One region of the Streptomyces sp. NPDC020747 genome, then DNA from elsewhere that is predicted to be linked to it. Evidence: riboswitches for the same ligand, from Rfam matches in the RefSeq annotation. Region 1 holds a riboswitch; each other region holds the start of a gene.
What was found. Region 1 has a riboswitch for thiamine pyrophosphate ahead of thiC (phosphomethylpyrimidine synthase ThiC). Riboswitches for the same ligand answer to the same signal wherever they lie in the genome.

Region 1 (3,270 bases):
TCTCCTCGGCGACCAACTCGCTGTTGGCCACCGTCCCCACACTGCTCTGCGCGATGGAGAAGAGCAGCAGCAGCGGCAGCGCGGCGCCCGCATAGGCCAGGACGAGCGTGTTGACGACCGACGCGATGTGGTCGCGGCCGATGCGGATGCCCGCGCGGTACAGCCCGCGCCAGCCCATCGTCGGATTGGCCTCGTGCAGCTCCCAGACCGCCGAGGTCTGCGTCACCGTCACGTCGTCGAGCACACCCAGCGAGCCGATGATGATGCCCGCGAGCAGCAGGCCGCTCATGTCGATGGACGGGTACAGCCCATGGATCAGACCGGTGTTGTCGTCCGTGTTGCCGGTCAGCGCGGCCCAGTCGATGAACAGCGAGCCGAGCAGCCCGATCAGCAACAGGGAGAGCAGGGTGCCGAGCACCGCCACCGACGTACGGGCGGACAGACCATGGCACAGGTAGAGCGCGATCAGCATGATGGCGCTCGCCCCGACCACCGCCACGACCAGGGGGTTCGAGCCCTGAAGGATCGCGGGGAGGATGAAGAACGTCAGGATCAGGAAGCTGGCGGCCAGTGCGACCAGCGCCATGACGCCGCGCATCCGGCCCACGACGACCACGGCGACGGCGAAGATCCCGGCGAGCAGCGTCATCGGGAGTTTGCGGTTCACGTCGGTGACCGAGTACTGGAGCTCCTTGGGGGCGTCCGGCGCATAGGCGACGATCACCTCCTGGCCCTGCTCCAGCTGCCGCGAGGAGTCCGGCTGGACGATCTCCGTGAACGTACGGCCCTTGTCCTTGCCGGTGTCGACCCGGACCGTCGCCTTCTTGCAGCTGCCGGACGCCTGTTGCTGTGCCGACGAGCCCTCGGCGGTCGACGTGTCGCCGGTCGGCGTCTCCCCCGAGGCGTTCACCGATTTGCAGTCGACCTTGTCGACCTTGGTCACCGTGGCCTGCTGGGTCTGCCGGTCGAAGCCGACACCGGTGCGCTCGTGCCCGGGGGCGCCGCCGGGCCAGAGGACCACGAGGCCGACGACGACCGCCGCCGCGAAGGGGATCAGCACAGCCGCGATGACCTTGCGCAGATGCATCGAGACAGGCGCTGCGGGCCCATGACTGTGCGAGTGGCCATGCCCACCGCCACCCGGTCCGTCACCGTCACCACCGCCGGGCCTGCCTCCGCCACTGCCCGCTCCCGGGCCATGGGGTCCGTGCTGCCCGGGTCCGCCGCCGTGCCCATGGCCGTCGTGGCCGTGTCCATGGGGCGGTTCGGACGGTGGGAGTGGGGGCTGTTGCGTCGTGGTCACCGACCGATCATCGCAAGAACAGCCGGGGCCCACTGTTCACCGCGCCACATCTGACGCTAGCGTGGAGACACCTTTGCACACGCGGGAGCTCGGAGCACCGGGCTGAGAGGGCGCTGACCTCCGTAGACGCGATGTTTCACGTGGAACATCGCCGGACGGAAATCGCTGCGTCGACCGCCGAACCTGTTACCGGGTAATGCCGGCGTAGGGAGTAGGTCTCATGACCAACAAGGACGCACGCACGCCTGCCTCCAGCCCGACGGACGGGGCGTTCGCCTCGGCCGAGAACGGTGAAGTGACTGCTTCGCCCGAGAACGGCGAGAACGGCGAGGCCGGGAAGTCCATCGGCTGGCACAAGGCGTATGTCGAGGGTTCGCGCCCCGACCTGCGGGTGCCGGTCCGTCAGGTGCATCTCACCAACGGGCAGTCGGTCACCCTGTACGACACCTCCGGCCCGTACACCGATCCGACCGTCGACACCGACGTACGCAGGGGCCTCGGAGCCCTCCGGGCCAACTGGATCATCGCCCGTGGCGACACCGAGGAGTACGCGGGCCGACCCGTCCGCCCCGAGGACGACGGGGTCAAGCACACCTCGCCGCGGGGCGGACTGCGCAACCTCGACGCGGTCTTCCCGGGGCGTCCGCGCCAGCCCCGGCGCAGCCGTGACGGACAGGCGGTGACGCAACTCGCGTACGCCAGGAGGGGCGAGGTCACGCCGGAGATGGAGTACGTGGCCATCCGGGAGAACGTTTCTCCCGAGGTCGTCCGCGAGGAGATCGCGGCGGGCCGGGCCGTGCTGCCGGCCAACGTCAACCACCCGGAGATCGAGCCGATGATCATCGGCAAGCGGTTCCTGGTGAAGGTCAACGCCAACATCGGCAACTCCGCGGTCACCTCCTCCATCGAGGAGGAGGTCGAGAAGATGACCTGGGCGACCCGCTGGGGCGCCGACACGGTCATGGACCTGTCCACCGGCCGCAACATCCACACCACGCGCGAGTGGGTGCTGCGGAACTCCCCCGTCCCCATCGGCACGGTCCCGCTCTACCAGGCGCTGGAGAAGGTCGACGGGCGGGCCGAAGAGCTGACCTGGGAGATCTACAAGGACACGGTCGTCGAGCAGGCCGAGCAGGGCGTGGACTACATGACCGTCCACGCGGGCGTGCGGCTGCCGTTCGTCCCGCTCACCGCGAACCGCAAGACCGGCATCGTCTCGCGCGGCGGCTCGATCATGGCGGCCTGGTGCCTGGCACACCACAAGGAGTCGTTCCTGTACGAGAACTTCGAGGAACTCTGCGAGATCCTCGCGGCGTACGACGTCACGTACTCGCTGGGCGACGGGCTCCGGCCCGGTTCGATCGCGGACGCCAACGACGCTGCGCAGTTCGCGGAGTTGAGGACGCTCGGGGAACTCAACAGGGTCGCGAAGCGTTTCAACGTACAGACCATGATCGAGGGCCCGGGGCATGTCCCGATGCACAAGATCAAGGAGAACATCGACCTTCAGCAGGAGATCTGTGATGAAGCTCCGTTCTATACGCTCGGCCCGCTGACGACGGACGTCGCGCCGGCGTACGACCACATCACCTCCGGCATCGGTGCCGCGATGATCGCCTGGTGGGGCACGGCCATGCTCTGCTACGTCACGCCCAAGGAGCATCTGGGCCTGCCCAACCGTGACGACGTCAAGACGGGCGTCATCACCTACAAGATCGCGGCCCATGCGGCGGACCTCGCCAAGGGACACCCTGGCGCACAGGAGTGGGACGACGCGTTGTCGGACGCCCGCTTCGAGTTCCGCTGGGAGGACCAGTTCAACCTGGCCCTCGACCCCGACACGGCCCGGGAGTTCCACGACGAGACCCTCCCCGCCGAGCCCGCCAAGACAGCGCACTTCTGCTCTATGTGCGGGCCGAAGTTCTGCTCGATGAAGATCAGCCACAGCATCACCGAGCAGTTCGGCG
Region 2 (3,270 bases), on a different contig from region 1:
GGGGACGAGAGCATCGATCTTTGCGTCAATCTCGGTCACGAACACAAGCCTGCCATCTCGGACTGACAGTCGGTACCCGGGCCGGTGCGACCGTGTCACGCCCGCGGCCCCGCAGACACCGGACGACCGTCGACCGGGCGGCCCGGCGGAGCGCTCAGGCCGTCGCGCCCTTGAGCGGCGACGCGGGGTCCGAGAGCAGCCCGGAGTCCATCGGCGTGCCCGCCTCGATCAGCCGCTTCCCCTGTGCCAGGTCCCTCGGCCGGCCCACCGCCAGGACCGCGACCAGGCGGCCCTCCCGGAGCCAGCACACCGACCAGGACGGTCCGGCCGGGTCACCGCGCCGGACCATGGTGTCGGCGGACGCGTGATGGCCCGCGTACTGGACGAAGCGGCCGAACTGCTCGGACCAGAAGTACGGCACGGGGTCGTACGCGGCGGACGTCTCGCCGACGATGTTCGCGGCGACCGTGCGCGGGCCTTGGAGGGCGTTGTCCCAGTGGTGGACCAACAGGCGCTCGCCGTAGCGGCCGGACGGGAAGGAGGCGCAGTCGCCGACCGCGTACACGTCCGGGGCGGAGGTGCGCAGGTGGTCGTCCGCGACGATCTCGCGGCGGGCACCGAGTTCGATCCCGGAACCGGCCAGCCAGGCCGTGGCGGGCCGCGCCCCGATGCCGACGACGACGGCGCCCGCGGGCAGCCGTGAGCCGTCGTCGAGCACCACCTCGCCGGGCTCGACGCGCTCCACGCGCGCGTGGGTGCGCAGCACCGCCCCACTGTCCGCGTACCAGGCGGCCATCGGAGCGGCCACCTCGTCGGGCAGCACGCCGGCGAGCGGCCGGTCGGCGGCCTCCACGACGGTCACCGCGCAGCCCGCCTCGCGCGCCGCCGTGGCGAACTCGGCGCCGATCCAGCCCGCGCCCACCACCACGATGTCGTGCTGCCGGGCGAGGACGGGGCGCAGCCGCTCGGCGTCGTCGAGCGTGCGCAGCAGATGGACGCCGGGTACGCCCTGGGCGCCCGGCAGTTGGATCGGCTCGGCGCCGGTGGCGATGACGAGGACGTCGTACGGAACCGGACCGTCGGCCGTGTCGAGTTCGTGCCGCGAGGGGTGCACGCCGGTCACTTCGAGCCCCAGGCGGAGCTCCACGTCGAGCGCTTCGAAGTCGACGTCGAAGGCGGAGTCCTCGGCCTTGCCGAGCAGTACGGCCTTGGACAGCGGGGGCCGGTCGTACGGCTGGTGGGGCTCCGCGCCGATCAGGGTCACGCTTCCGGTGAAGCCCCGTTCCCGCAGGGCGACGGCGGTCTGTACACCGGCCATGCCCGCCCCGACGATCACGGCGCTGCGTCGCGCCGCCGGGCTCCGTCCCTGCGTCTGCTCACTCACACGATCACCATAGACACTGGTGAAATCGTCGGTCAGGGGGCGCGATCAGTGAGTTGTTGCACAGCGTCAGCCCTCGTTGACCTCTTCGACCACACTCGTCCCGCTGCCCTCCTGGGACTCCCACTCCCAGGTCTCCTCCAGGCGCACCCGTCCGTCGGCCAGCTCGACGACCAAGGAGACGCAGTGCCCCGACGAGGTGGTGCCGTCCACCTTCAGCTGCACGTACCGGAAGTCGAGCCGGTCGCCCGCGCGCGTGCCCACGAGGTGTCCGCGTACGACGTCACCGCCCGCGTACTCGGCCCAGATCTCGCCGTCCTTCTCGTGGTACGCGAACCGTGTGCGGGTACCCACCTGACCTGGCGCCTGGTCGGCGACCGGCGAGAGAAGGAGTCCGTCGAGCGAGCGGGCCATGCGTGAAGGCTCCCTTACAGGCTGTTGGGGCGAAGGGCTAGGGTGGCCAACGTAGAGCACTCGCGGGAGTCCGGGCGTACCGGGCTGAGAGGGAGGCTGGGACGGCCTCCGACCGTACGAACCTGATCCGGGTCATGCCGGCGAAGGGAGGGGCTGGACGCCCATGTCGCGTACACCGGAGACACCCGATACACCCCATACAGGGCACACGTCAGACGTCCTGGTCGTCGGGGGCGGGATCATCGGCCTGGTCACGGCCTGGCGGGCCGCGCAGCGCGGGTTCACGACCGCGCTCGTGGACCCGGAGCCCGGCGGCGGCGCCGCGCAGGTCGCGGCCGGGATGCTGGCCGCCGTCACCGAACTCCACTACGGCGAGCAGACCCTGCTCGGCCTCAATCTGGCCTCGGCACGCCGCTATCCGGACTTCGCGGCCGAGCTGACCGAGGCGACCGGCCAGGACCTCGGCTACCGGCAGTGCGGCACACTGGCCGTCGCGCTCGACGCCGACGACCGTGCCCATCTGCGCGAACTGCACGCCCTGCAGCGCCGGTCGGGCCTGGAGTCGGAGTGGCTGAGCGGCCGCGAGTGCCGTCGTCTGGAGCCGATGCTCGCGCCGGGGGTGCGCGGCGGGCTGCGGGTCGACGGCGACCACCAGATCGATCCCCGGCGGCTCGCCGGGGCCCTGGTCACGGCCTGCGAGCGGGCCGGAGTGGCCTTCCACCGGACATGGGCCGACCGCCTGACCGTCGTACGCGACCGGGCCGCCGGAGTCGTCACTGCGGACGGCACCGCGCTCTCGGCGGGCCAGATCGTGCTCGCCGGGGGCAGCCTCAGCGGCCGTCTGACGGGCGTCCCCGACGACGTGCTGCCGCCGGTGCGCCCCGTGAAGGGACAGGTGCTGCGGCTGACCGTCCCGAAGCGGTTCGCGCCCTTCCTGAGCCGTAGCGTGCGGGCCGTCGTGCGCGGCAGCCACGTCTATCTGGTGCCGCGCGAGAACGGCGAGCTGGTCGTCGGCGCGACCAGCGAGGAGCTGGGCTGGGACACCACGGTGACCGCCGGCGGCGTGTACGAGCTGCTGCGGGACGCCCACGAACTCGTCCCCGGCATCACCGAGCTGCCGCTCACCGAGACACGGGCCGGACTGCGCCCGGGCTCCCCCGACAACGCGCCCCTGCTCGGCCCGACCGAACTCCCGGGGCTGCTGCTCGCGACCGGCCACTACCGCAACGGCGTACTGCTGACGCCCGTCACCGGGGACGCCATGGCACACGCCCTGACCACCGGTGAACTCCCGGACGAGGCCCGCCCGTTCACACCCAGGCGGTTCGGCGCCGCCGCACTCTCGGAGCAGCACGCATGAGCATGAGCGTCTTCGTCAACGGGGAGCGGCGGCAGCTGGCCCCGGACACCGCCCTCGACACCCTCGTCGCCGCCCTCACCGCGGCTCCCTCCGGTGTCGCCGCCGCACTCAACGA
Region 3 (3,270 bases), on a different contig from region 1:
CGAACGGCACGGTCACGACGGCTCGCAGGACCTGCTTGCCCCTGAAATCGAAGCGCGCGAACACATACGCGCCGGGGAGCGCGATCAGCAGCGTGAGCGCGGTCGAGGCGAGCGCCTGCCAGGTCGTGAACCACAGGACGTGCCGGATGTCGGACTGCGCGAGCACGTCCCCGACGCGCCCGAACCGCCAGACCCCGTCGATCCTGAGCCCACGGGCCGTGATCGCCGCGACCGGGTAGGCGAAGAAGAGCCCGAAGAACGCGACGGGCACGGCCATGAGAGCGAGCCGCGCCGCGCTCCCCGTACGCGGGCGCGTACGGGGGTGCGGACGGAGACGCGGACGCCGGCGCGCGGGCGCCTCCGCCCCGGCGCGGGGCTCTACTTCAGTACGAGCGAGGTCCATGACTTGACCCACTCGTCACGGTTGTCGGCGATCTTGGCGGGGTCGAGGGTCTCGGGGTCCTCGACGGCAGGGCCGAACTTCGTGAACTCCGGCGGCACCTGGGCGGCCTCACGGACCGGGTAGACGAACATGTTGAGCGGCATGTCGTCCTGGAACTGCTTGGAGATCAGGAAGTCGACGAGCGCCTTGCCGCCCTTCGTGTTCTTCGCGTTGCTCAGCAGGCCCGCGTACTCGACCTGACGGAAGCAGGTGCCGTCCGCGACCCCGGTCGGCGCGGTCTTCGGCTTCGGGTCGGCGTAGATGACCTCGGCGGGCGGGGACGAGGCGTACGAGACGACGAGCGGCCGGTCGCCCTTGGCCTTCTTGCCGCCGGCGGACCCGGAGAACTCCACGTTGTAGGCCTGCTCCCAGCCGTCGACGACCTTCACGCCGTTGGCCTTGAGCTTCTTCCAGTAGTCCTGCCAACCGTCGTCGCCGTACTTCGCGGCCGTCCCGAGCAGGAAGCCGAGACCGGGCGAGGAGGTGGACGCGTTCTCGGTGACCAGCAGGTTCTTGTACGCGGGCTTGATCAGGTCGTCGAAGGACGTCGGCGGAGCCAGCTTCCGCTTGCTGAAGTACGCCTTGTCGTAGTTGACGCAGATGTCGCCGGAGTCGATGGGCGTGACCCGGTGCTTGGCCTGGTCGACCCGGTACTGCGGCAGGATCAGTCCCGAGCCCTTGGCCTCGTACGACTGGAACAGCCCGTTGTCGAGCGCCCGCGACAGCAGCGTGTTGTCGACGCCGAAGAAGACGTCGCCCTGCGGGTTGTCCTTGGTGAGGATGGCCTTGTTGACGGCCGTACCGGCGTCGCCGTCCTTGAGGACCCTGACCTTGTAACCGGACTCCTTCTCGAACGCTTTCAGTACGGCCTTGGTGTAGGCGAAGGAGTCATGGCTGACGAGGGTGACGGTCTTGGACCCGGAGCCTTCGTCGCCCGAGTCGGACGACCCGCACGCGGTGAGCGCGGCGAGGCCGAGCCCGGTGACCGTGACCACGGCCGTGAACTTCCTGGTGGTGGTGCTCACTGGATTCCTCCTGGGGGTGACCAGGAAGAGACGCGGCCCTGCCCGGGACCTCGGTCGGATCCCGGGCAGGGCGCAACAGCTTGAGTAGTGACCGAACTTCCTACCCAGAATGACCTGGGCAAGGTTCAGAGGGTCTGCGGGCTGTCCCGCACTCTCAGCGCTGTGGCGCTCCCCTGTCGGAATATGAAGATGTACGTACGTCCGCCAGACTACCGCTCGGTCGCCGCGAGCTGCCCGCAGGCCCCGTCGATCTCCTGGCCACGGGTGTCCCGGACGGTGACGGGCACACCATGGGCGGCGATCGCCTCGACGAACGCCTTCTCGTCCTCGGGCCGCGAGGCGGTCCACTTGGAGCCGGGTGTCGGGTTCAGCGGAATCAGGTTCACATGCACCGGCTTGCCCTTGAGCATCCGCCCGAGCCGGTCACCGCGCCACGCCTGGTCGTTGATGTCCCGGATGAGCGCGTACTCGATGGAGAGCCGGCGCCCCGACTTCGCCGCGTACTCCCAGCCGGCGTCCAGCACTTCCCGCACCTTCCACCGCGTGTTCACGGGCACGAGGGTGTCGCGCAGCTCGTCGTCCGGTGCGTGCAGGGAGATGGCGAGGCGGCACTTGAAGCCCTCGTCGGCGAACCGGTTGATGGCGGGGACGAGACCCACCGTGGAGACGGTGATCCCCCGCTGCGACAGCCCGAGCCCGTCCGGCTCCGGGTCGGTGAGGGCCCGGATGGACTGGACGACCCGCTTGTAGTTGGCCAGCGGCTCGCCCATACCCATGAACACGATGTTGCTGAGCCGGGCCGGCCCACCGGGAATCTCGCCGTCCCGCAGCGCCCGCATCCCGTCCACGATCTGGTGCACGATCTCGGCACTGGACAGATTCCGGTCGAGACCGGCCTGCCCGGTCGCACAGAACGGGCAGTTCATCCCGCAGCCCGCCTGCGAGCTGATGCACATGGTGACCCGGTCCGGGTACCGCATCAGCACGGACTCGACGAGCGTGCCGTCGAAGAGCCGCCAGAGGGTCTTGCGGGTGGTGTTCTCATCCGTGGAGAGATGCCGCACGACCGTCATCAACTCGGGAAGCAGCGCCTCCTGCAGCTTGGCGCGCGATCCCGCGGGGATGTCGGTCCACTGCTCCGGGTCGTGCGCGTACCGCGCGAAGTAGTGCTGCGACAGCTGCTTGGCACGAAACGGCTTCTCACCGACCGCGGCAACCGCCTCTTTGCGCTCGGCAGGCGTGAGATCGGCAAGGTGCCGCGGCGGCTTCTTGGCTCCGCGGGGGGCAACGAAAGTGAGTTCTCCGGGCTTAGGCATGGCTGTACCAGTGTCGCAGATCGATTCGTGTGACTTGCGCCCCCGGCAGTCTCAGCCGCGGGGCCGGGCATCCAGGAACCGGTGGACCGATTCCGTCATGCTCGCCACGAAGGAGTCGCGGGTCCGGTCGGAGACCAGTTCCAGGGAGAGGTACGGGTTGAGGTCCTCGAGCTCGACGAGGAGCAAGGCGCCTTCCCGGGTGCGGCAGGCGTCCACGCGCTGGATGCCGTGGTCGAGGGTGTTCCAGTCGATGAAACGCCGGGCGAAGGCCAGGTCGGCGTCGGTGGGCTCGTAGGGCTCAAGGACCCAGCGCCGCTCGGGATCGGGGGCGTGAAGGGCGTACTGGTAGGCGTCGTCGACGTAGTAGAAGGACACTTCGTAGCGGAAGTCGATGCGCGGCTGGACCAGGATGTCGCCGTAGGCGAGGCCGTCGAGCCGCTCGCGGGGCAGGAAGGCCAGGCCGATGGAGTCCGCGCCCACCTTCGGC

Region 2: it holds a riboswitch for thiamine pyrophosphate, as region 1 does, so the genes downstream of both, thiO (glycine oxidase ThiO) here and thiC (phosphomethylpyrimidine synthase ThiC) in region 1, are expected to answer to the same signal.
Region 3: it holds a riboswitch for thiamine pyrophosphate, as region 1 does, so the genes downstream of both, ACH4YP_RS36185 (thiamine ABC transporter substrate binding subunit) here and thiC (phosphomethylpyrimidine synthase ThiC) in region 1, are expected to answer to the same signal.

The regions. Positions count from the first base shown of each region.
Region 1 covers NZ_JBIRTJ010000003.1:231,074-234,343, reverse strand. The annotation lists gene ACH4YP_RS10190 (YibE/F family protein) at 1-1,303, opposite strand, end outside; TPP riboswitch at 1,375-1,531, shown strand; gene thiC (phosphomethylpyrimidine synthase ThiC) at 1,524-3,270, shown strand, end outside.
Region 2 covers NZ_JBIRTJ010000013.1:50,297-53,566, reverse strand. The annotation lists gene ACH4YP_RS30825 (Rv2175c family DNA-binding protein) at 1-39, opposite strand, end outside; gene ACH4YP_RS30820 (NAD(P)/FAD-dependent oxidoreductase) at 155-1,384, opposite strand; gene ACH4YP_RS30815 (hypothetical protein) at 1,451-1,795, opposite strand; TPP riboswitch at 1,848-1,961, shown strand; gene thiO (glycine oxidase ThiO) at 1,959-3,155, shown strand; gene thiS (sulfur carrier protein ThiS) at 3,158-3,270, shown strand, end outside.
Region 3 covers NZ_JBIRTJ010000016.1:253,879-257,148, reverse strand. The annotation lists gene ACH4YP_RS36190 (ABC transporter permease) at 1-403, opposite strand, end outside; gene ACH4YP_RS36185 (thiamine ABC transporter substrate binding subunit) at 379-1,467, opposite strand; TPP riboswitch at 1,547-1,652, opposite strand; gene rlmN (23S rRNA (adenine(2503)-C(2))-methyltransferase RlmN) at 1,677-2,783, opposite strand; gene ACH4YP_RS36175 (hypothetical protein) at 2,835-3,270, opposite strand, start outside.